DNA from 2 places in the Mixta hanseatica genome. Region 1 is predicted to be linked to the other one. Evidence: predicted binding sites of a transcription regulator. Region 1 holds the regulator's gene; the other holds the start of a gene.
What was found. The regulator PurR, encoded in region 1, represses purine synthesis genes. The targets are predictions, from matches to a motif close to CANGCAAACGTTTGCNTG.
Positions count from the first base shown of each region.

Region 2: a site for PurR is predicted at 2,342-2,359, ahead of tusA (sulfurtransferase TusA). Genes of this name have one in related genera too.

Region 1 is NZ_CP082904.1:2,056,468-2,060,606, reverse strand. It holds gene rnt (ribonuclease T) at 1-230, shown strand, start outside; gene K6958_RS10015 (Grx4 family monothiol glutaredoxin) at 296-631, opposite strand; gene K6958_RS10010 (C40 family peptidase) at 989-1,795, shown strand; gene cydH (cytochrome bd-I oxidase subunit CydH) at 1,858-1,947, opposite strand; gene purR (HTH-type transcriptional repressor PurR) at 2,231-3,256, shown strand; gene punR (DNA-binding transcriptional activator PunR) at 3,292-4,139, opposite strand, start outside.
Region 2 is NZ_CP082904.1:282,005-286,143, reverse strand. It holds gene K6958_RS01270 (zinc/cadmium/mercury/lead-transporting ATPase) at 1-1,147, shown strand, start outside; gene trpC (indole-3-glycerol phosphate synthase TrpC) at 1,232-2,017, shown strand; gene tusA (sulfurtransferase TusA) at 2,021-2,269, opposite strand; gene K6958_RS01255 (7-cyano-7-deazaguanine/7-aminomethyl-7-deazaguanine transporter) at 2,525-3,190, shown strand; gene K6958_RS01250 (DcrB family lipoprotein) at 3,312-3,866, shown strand; partial or broken gene K6958_RS01245 (ISNCY family transposase) at 3,990-4,103, opposite strand; gene iolE (myo-inosose-2 dehydratase) at 4,116-4,139, opposite strand, start outside.

The sequences.
Region 1 (4,139 bases):
CCGCAGCCCTGAGCGGGCTGGTCCTTGGCCAGACGGTGCTGGCGAAAGCCTGTAAGGCGGCGGGCATCGCCTTTGACGCCAGCCAGGCCCACTCGGCGCTGTACGATACCGAGCGTACCGCAGAACTATTCTGCGAGCTGGTTAACCGCTGGAAACGGCTGGGCGGCTGGCCGCCGCTGCCGGTGGCTGAAGAGCAGCCTGTCGACGCGCAGATCGCCGAGGGCGAATAGCCGGTCAGCATAAAATAAAAAAGGGCGCCCGAAGCGCCCTTTGCTGTCATAAACGGGATAAGGACTTATTCCGCTTCTTTATATTTTTCTGCAGTTTCTTTAATCAGCGTTTGCAGTTCGCCGCGCTGGAACATTTCGATTACGATATCGCAGCCGCCAACCAGTTCGCCATCTACCCACAGCTGCGGGAAGGTCGGCCAGTTAGCATATTTCGGCAGTTCAGCACGAATATCGGGGTTCTGCAGGATATCGACATAGGCGAAGCGTTCGCCGCAGGCAGAAAGAGCCTGAACCGTTTGCGCAGAAAAGCCGCAGCTTGGTAACTTCGGCGAGCCTTTCATATAGAGCAGAATCGGGTTTTCTGCGATCTGGCGCTGAATTTTTTCAACAGTACTCATAATTGCCTTCCTTAAATAGCATGCTTCGTGTCTATTGATTGTAGCGACTGTAGCGGGTTGCTGAAAACGACATTTTCTGTAAGGTTAAATAACGCAGGTTATTGTACCGGGTTGCGCGGCCAAAATAACCACCGTCTGGGGCATTTCTGCGGCGGCGATTAATAACTGGTCATAACATTGCTGAGATAAAAGCCTGTTTATGCTTATTTTTACATCTGTATGCACTTAAAGTTTATTTCACTAAAAAAGGCTTTATCTTTTCGCAATAAGTTCGATTAGAATTGGCCACCAGGAGTCTGCCGCTATGGCAGAAATAAGATTAACCTTGCGCTATCACTGCGCTTTGAGTGTAACCACACCATGCGTTTATTGATTACGCTTTTTATGCTGACCGTTGCCCAACTCTTTTTTAACGTTGCCCAGGCATCGCCGCAGGCGCCGGTTAAGGCCAGCCAGCATAAAGTTGATAAAAAAATCGCCCGCGACGACGATCGTCGTAAGCGTCGGCCGGTGAAAACGGCCAGTAAAAAGGCGCGTCCGGCCAGCGTTGAAAAAAACAAGCTGAAGAAAAAAAGCAAGCCTGCGGTGGTAACCGCCGCCAGCACAAAAAAAAGTCGCGCCGCAACCAAAACCGCCAGCGTGAAAAAAAGCAGCCTTAAAAAGAGCAAACAACGCTATGGTCGTCAGCGCGGCGACAAAAATTCGACGGCGCTCGCAAAGCGCGGGCCGCTGGAAATGAGTAAGGCGCACCGTGAACGCTATCAAAAAGCGCGTGAAACGGCGATGAACAAACTGATGAGTCAGCTAGGTAAGCCTTATCTGTGGGGAGGCACCTCGCCTCATACCGGTTTCGACTGCAGCGGTCTGGTCTGGTACGCCTATAAAGATGTAGTGAAATTTAAGATCCCGCGTACCGCCAATGAGATGTATCACCTGCGTGATGCGGCTCCGATTAACCGTGAGGCGCTGGAGAAAGGCGATCTGGTCTTCTTCCGCATCAATAACCGCGGCGCGGCCGATCACGTGGGCGTCTATCTGGGTAACGGCCGCTTTATTCAGTCACCGCGAACCGGTAAAGATATCCAGATTAGCCAGCTTAGCGATGATTACTGGCAGCGGCACTATGTTGGCGCGCGCCGCGTGATGACGCCGCGCACCATTCGCTAACGCTGTTGCGCAACAAAAAAGCCTGTCTTAGTGACAGGCTTTTTTTATCCTTCGTGCTGCGATCAGTGCATTACGGCAGTGAAGCTAAATGCAATAATCATCAGCAATGCCGCAACCGTGGTGCCTATTGATAGTTTTAAATCGGTGCTCATTCACCCTCTCCTTTAACCACACAAAAAATAACGGTATAGATTTTCCCATACTCCCTGGTAAAAATCTCGTTTTCTTTGCGCCACCTTGATAGAATCCCCGCCTTGCGTTGCGCAACGACAAAAAACCACCGTTGCCAACCCTTATTTTAAAGACGTCCCGCCTATCAGACGTACCTCAGCCCGCCAATTTCACCTTTATGCGTGCTGAATAACGCCATGCGGACGCAAACGATTAACATTAGCCTGATCAGACTATTACGTCAGGCGCAGGAGTATCTTTTTAATGGCAACAATCAAAGATGTCGCAAAGCGTGCCGGCGTTTCCACTACTACGGTATCGCACGTCATCAATAAAACGCGTTTTGTCGCGGAAGAGACCCGAGAGGCCGTCTGGGCAGCCATCAAAGAATTACACTATTCGCCCAGTGCCGTTGCGCGCAGCCTGAAGGTTAACCATACCAAATCGATTGGTCTGCTGGCGACTTCCAGCGAAGCGCCCTATTTCGCTGAGATTATAGAAGCGGTGGAAACGCGCTGTTTCGCTCGCGGCTATACCCTGATTTTGGGCAATGCCCACAACGATTTACAGAAACAGCAGGCTTACCTCTCCATGATGGCGCAGAAGCGCGTGGATGGCCTGCTGGTAATGTGTTCTGAGTATCCTGAAGCACTGCTGAAGATGCTTGAGGAGAACCGCAATATCCCTATGGTGGTGATGGACTGGGGCGAATCCCGCGGCGATTTTACCGATACCGTGCTGGATAACGCGTTTGAAGGCGGCTATCTGGCCGGGCGCTATTTGATCGAGCGCGGCCACCGCGACATCGGCGCGATCCCCGGCCAGATGGAGCGCAACACCGGCAGCGGACGTTTTGCAGGTTTCGTAAAAGCGTTGAATGAAGCCAACATCCCGGTACGTGATGAGTGGATCGTGCAGGGCGACTTTGAACCGGAATCGGGCTATCGCGCCATGCAGCAAATCCTGGCGCAAAAGCAGCGCCCTACCGCTGTTTTCTGCGGCGGTGATATTATGGCGATGGGCGCGATTTGCGCTGCGGATGAGATGGGGCTGCGCGTGCCGCAGGATATCTCCGTTATCGGCTACGATAACGTGCGCAACGCGCGCTATTTCACCCCAGCGCTGACCACGGTACATCAGCCAAAAGAGCAGCTGGGCGAAACCGCTTTCGATATGCTGCTGGACCGTATTACCAGCAAACGCGAAGAACCGCAGACCATTGAAGTGCATCCTACGCTGATTGAACGCCGCTCCGTTGCTGACGGTCCGTTCCGCGACTACCGCCGTTAATGCCTGAGGCTCAGGAAAACCGCTTCCTGAGCCTGCTACTCCTCACGCAGCCATTCCCGATTGATGGTTTCCGTATCGCCAAGATAGTCCAGTAGCCAGCGCAGCGCGGGTGAATTACTTTGCTCTGACCAGCTCACGCAACAGAAGCTATCCGGGAAAGGCTGCGGTAAGGTCAGCTCCGTTAGCTGCCGGGCTTGCAGCAGCGGCGCGGCAAAGTGGCCGGGCACCATCCCCACGCACAGCCCGGCGCGCAGGCAATCAAAGGCGCTTTCCCAGTCGGGCACCACCAGCCGGCGCTGATTATCCAGCGTCCAGGTGGTACGTCGCGGCAGCGCGCGCGAGGTATCTTCCAGCACCAGCGACGGCCAGGGACGAATATCATCATCCTGCAGCTGGGTCGTTATGCCGGCTAACGGATGATTAACGCTGACCACGCAGCGCCAGTTGAGCGCCCCCATATCGCGGAAGGCGAAGCGCCCGCCCACCGGGATCGCCTGGGTTGCGCCAATCGCCACATCCACCCGTCCGTCGGCCAGCGCATCCCAGACGCCGTTAAACACTTCCGGCGTAATCAACAGCTCCATATCCGGAAAGTGCCGGTAAAAATCGAGCACCAGCTGGCGGGTACGCTGCGGTTTAACGATACGATCCACCGCAATGCTTAACTGCCCGCGCCAGCCGTTCGCCACCTGTTGACACTGTCGCCGCGTGGCTAGCATTTTTTTGATAACAGCGCGTCCTTCGCGAATAAAAAGCTCTCCTGCCTCGGTCAGCACCACATCGCGATGCCGCCGTTCAAAAAGCGGCACCGCCAGCCAGGATTCCAGCTGACGCACCGTATAGCTGATGGCTGAGGGTACGCGGTGCAGCTCTTCCGCGGCAG
Region 2 (4,139 bases), 1.8 Mb from region 1:
TCGTATCTATACGCCGCTGGTAATGCTTCTGGCGCTGCTGGTCGCCCTGTTGCCGCCTCTGCTGTGGGCCGCCGACTGGCAAACGTGGATGTATAAAGGGCTGACGCTGCTATTGATCAGCTGCCCCTGCGCGTTGGTCATCTCTACGCCAGCGGCAATTACCTCAGGACTGGCCGCCGCAGCCCGGCGCGGCGCGCTGATCAAAGGCGGCGCGGCGCTGGAAAAGCTGGGCGCTATCCAACTGCTGGCCTTTGATAAAACCGGCACCCTGACCATCGGCAAACCTGAACTGACCGACATTATTCCGTTAACCGATATAGATAAGGCGCAGTTGCTGCTGTATGCCGCCGCGGTTGAACAAGGGGCGACGCATCCACTGGCGCTGGCGATTGTTGCGCAGGCCCGGCAGTTAAATCAGCCGTTGCCGCTGGCGCAGGATCAGCGCGTGCTGCCAGGGCGCGGCATCGAAGCGCAAATCAACGGTCAGCGCTGGCGCTTATCCGCACCTCTGACGGACCAGACGGAAGCGCTGGCGGCACAGATTGACGAACTGGAAAGCACAGGCAAAACGGTAGTGATAGTTTATCAAGAGCAGCAGCCGCAGGGCCTGTTGGCCCTGCGCGATACCTTACGGGACGATGTGCGGCCAGCGCTGGCTGAGCTACAGCAGCTTGGGATAAAGGCTGTGATGCTGACCGGTGATAACCCGCGCGCCGCCGCCGCTATCGCCACCGAGATCGGCCTGGATTATCGCGCAGGTCTGCTGCCTGTGGATAAAGTCGCGGCCATCCGCCAGCTCAGTGAGATGCAGCCGGTGGCGATGGTGGGCGATGGCATTAACGATGCGCCCGCGATGAAAGCGGCAACGCTGGGCATTGCCATGGGCAGCGGCAGCGACGTGGCGCTGGAAACGGCCGATGCCGCCTTAACGCACAACCGCTTAAGCGGGCTGGCGGCGATGATCCGTCTGTCACGCGCCACACAGGCCAATATTCGCCAAAATATCGCCATCGCGCTGGGACTGAAAGCGCTACTGCTGGTCACCACGCTGCTTGGCCTGACCGGCCTGTGGCTGGCGGTGCTGGCGGACAGCGGCGCTACCGCGCTGGTGACTGCCAATGCGTTACGCCTGTTGCGTAAGCGCTAAGGCTTGCGCCTAACGCGGGAAACCATTAAAACATCGTAGCGGCCTGCATAATCCGGGTCATAATCTTAGTTAAGGAAGCGCCTCATGTCTGACATTTTAAATAAAATCCTGGCGGTGAAGCGTGAGGAGATCGACGCGGCAAAACGCGCTTCCTCGCTTAGCACGCTGCGCGATCGCGCCCGGCAGCAAAGCCAGCGTGATTTTATCGCGGCGCTGCGTCAGCATAATCAGCAGGGCAAACCGGGTATCATTGCCGAGGTAAAAAAAGCCAGCCCGTCTAAAGGGTTGATCCGTGCTGACTTTCATCCCGCCGAGATTGCTAAAAGCTATCAGCAGGGCGGCGCGGCCTGCCTTTCGGTATTAACCGATGCGCAATTCTTTCAGGGCAGCGAGCGCTATTTACAGCAGGCGCGCGCCGCCTGTACGCTGCCGGTGCTGCGTAAAGATTTTATGATTGATAGCTGGCAGATTGAGGAAGCGCGGGCGATGGGTGCCGACTGCATCCTGCTAATTGCGGCTGCGCTGGAAGATAGCCAGATGCAGGAGCTGGAAGCCTGTGCGCATCAGTTGGGCATGGCGGTGCTGGTAGAGGTGCACGACGGCGCTGAGCTGGAGCGGGCGCTGAACCTGGCCACTCCATTGATTGGCATTAACAACCGCAACCTGCGTAGCTTCGAAACGTCAATTGAGACTACGCTGGGCCTGCTGACCCAACTGCCGTCGGATCGTCTGGTGGTGACCGAGTCAGGCATAGCCAACGTGCAGGATGTACAACGGCTGCGTCAGGCGGGCGTTAATAATTTTCTGGTCGGCGAAGCCTTTATGCGCGCCGCCGAGCCGGGCGCAGAGCTGGCGAAGCTGTTCTTCTGACCGTCAGGAAAGGCCCTTACGCAGCAGATAGCGGTAGGGCTTTTCATCCGTCTCCTGCGCCACCAGCGTATGCTCCATAAAGCGGCAGAAGCCCGGAATATCGCGGGTGGTCGCCGGATCGTCAGCAATAATTAATAGCGTTTCCCCATCCTGCATATGGCGTACGGTTTTACGCACCATCATCACCGGTTCCGGGCAGCGTAAACCAAGCGCGTCCAGGGTGTGATCGGGATTGTCGAAGCGATCGTTCATAATTTTCTCAGTAGCTGAATTCTGTTGCACCCTATTCTACCCCCGGCGTCCTGTTGCGCAAGCGGTCGGCTAAAGGTGAACGTTTGCGTTAAAATTAACCATTGCAATGCGAAAACAACGCGGTAAGATGCGCCCGCGATACCGCTTCACGCCGGTTATCGCGCTGTAAGATTTGCTCTTCGCCGCTGTTAACCGGCCGCGGCAAGAAACTGAATGAAGACTGGGTTCCCTCACCCCAACGTAAAAAGGTAAATTATGATCTCCTTTACACCGCGCCAGCGGAAGCATGCGCTTGTCTGGCTTTCTCTGTTCCATATTCTGGTTATCACCTCCAGTAACTATCTGGTACAGCTGCCTATTTCCATTTTTGGCTTCCATACCACCTGGGGTGCCTTCAGCTTTCCCTTTATCTTTCTGGCAACCGATCTGACCGTGCGGATTTTTGGCGCGCCACTGGCCCGTCGTATTATTTTATCGGTGATGATCCCGGCACTGTTTATTTCCTACGTCATCTCGTCGCTGTTTTATAACGGCAGCTGGCAGGGGCTGGGCGCGCTGAGCGAGGTAAACCTGTTTGTGGCCCGTATCGCCTGCGCCAGCTTTATGGCTTATGCGCTGGGTCAGGTGCTGGACGTTCAGGTTTTCAACCGCCTGCGTCAGCTGCCGCAATGGTGGCCTGCTCCCGCCTGCGCCATGTTTTTAGGCAATATCAGCGATACCATCGCTTTTTTCTTTATCGCCTTTTACAAGAGCACTGATGCCTTTATGGCGCAGCACTGGGTAGAAATCGCGCTGGTGGATTACAGCTTTAAAGTCTTAATCTGCATGGTTTTCTTTTTGCCAGCCTACGGCGTACTGCTTAACGCGGCGCTTAAGCGTCTGGCGGAACGCTCGCAGCGTGCGCAATACAATTTCGGCTAAGCGGCAATAGCCAGCTGGCGTCAGCGCGTCTAAGATCGTGACTTACGATTGGTTGCTTTTAAGCGCTGATTCAGTTTGTATTAAGCTTTGTATGCCAGGCAAATAAATAAAAGGGAACCTGATGCGTCAACTTACGAAATATCTTGGAATAGGTTTACTGGTGGTGGGTCTGGCCGCTTGCGATCAGCAGGATAAAGCCACGGCGGACGATAACGGCGCCAGCGCCAGCACTTCAGTGCAGACCGTGTCATTAATGGATGGCAAGCTGAGCTTTAATTTGCCTGCCGGCATGTCGGATAAAAGCGGCAAGCTGGGCACCCAGTCCAACAACATGCACGTTTACGCCGATGAAAGCGGCCAGCGCGCCATTATCGTGATTGAAGGCGATGCGACTAATGAAGGGCTGGACGTGCTGAGTCAGCGTCTGGAACAACAGCAGCGCAACCGCGATCCGCAGCTTCAGGTGGTTACCAATAAGGCGATCAGCCTGAAAGGCGAAGCGGCTCAGCAGCTGGATACGGTGATTTCCGCCAATAACCAAACCGCCTGGTCTTCCGTGGTGTTAGCGAAGACTGAAGGCAAACTGCTGACGCTGCAGATTACCCTACCGGCTGATAATCAACAGCAGGCGCAGACGCAGGCTGAAAACATCATTAACACCATTACGCTCAAATAAGCCGTAGCAAACCTGCGATAAAAAAACGCCGTCACTCTCTGACGGCGTTTTTATTTGCGCGCCTCAGGTAGGCCAGCACGCTGACGGTCCAGCTGACCGACGATGTGGCAAATGGCGCGAAGCGATACCCTTCTCGATGCCCTTCTGTTCAAGCTGCTGCGCGATGGCCATCAGTTTATCCTTATGTTGCGGCACCCACTGTGCCAGTTCGCGTACCAAGGTCTCTGCATCTGAAGTTTAGGGCTGGGATTAAATCCCGGCAGTCTCGCGAAT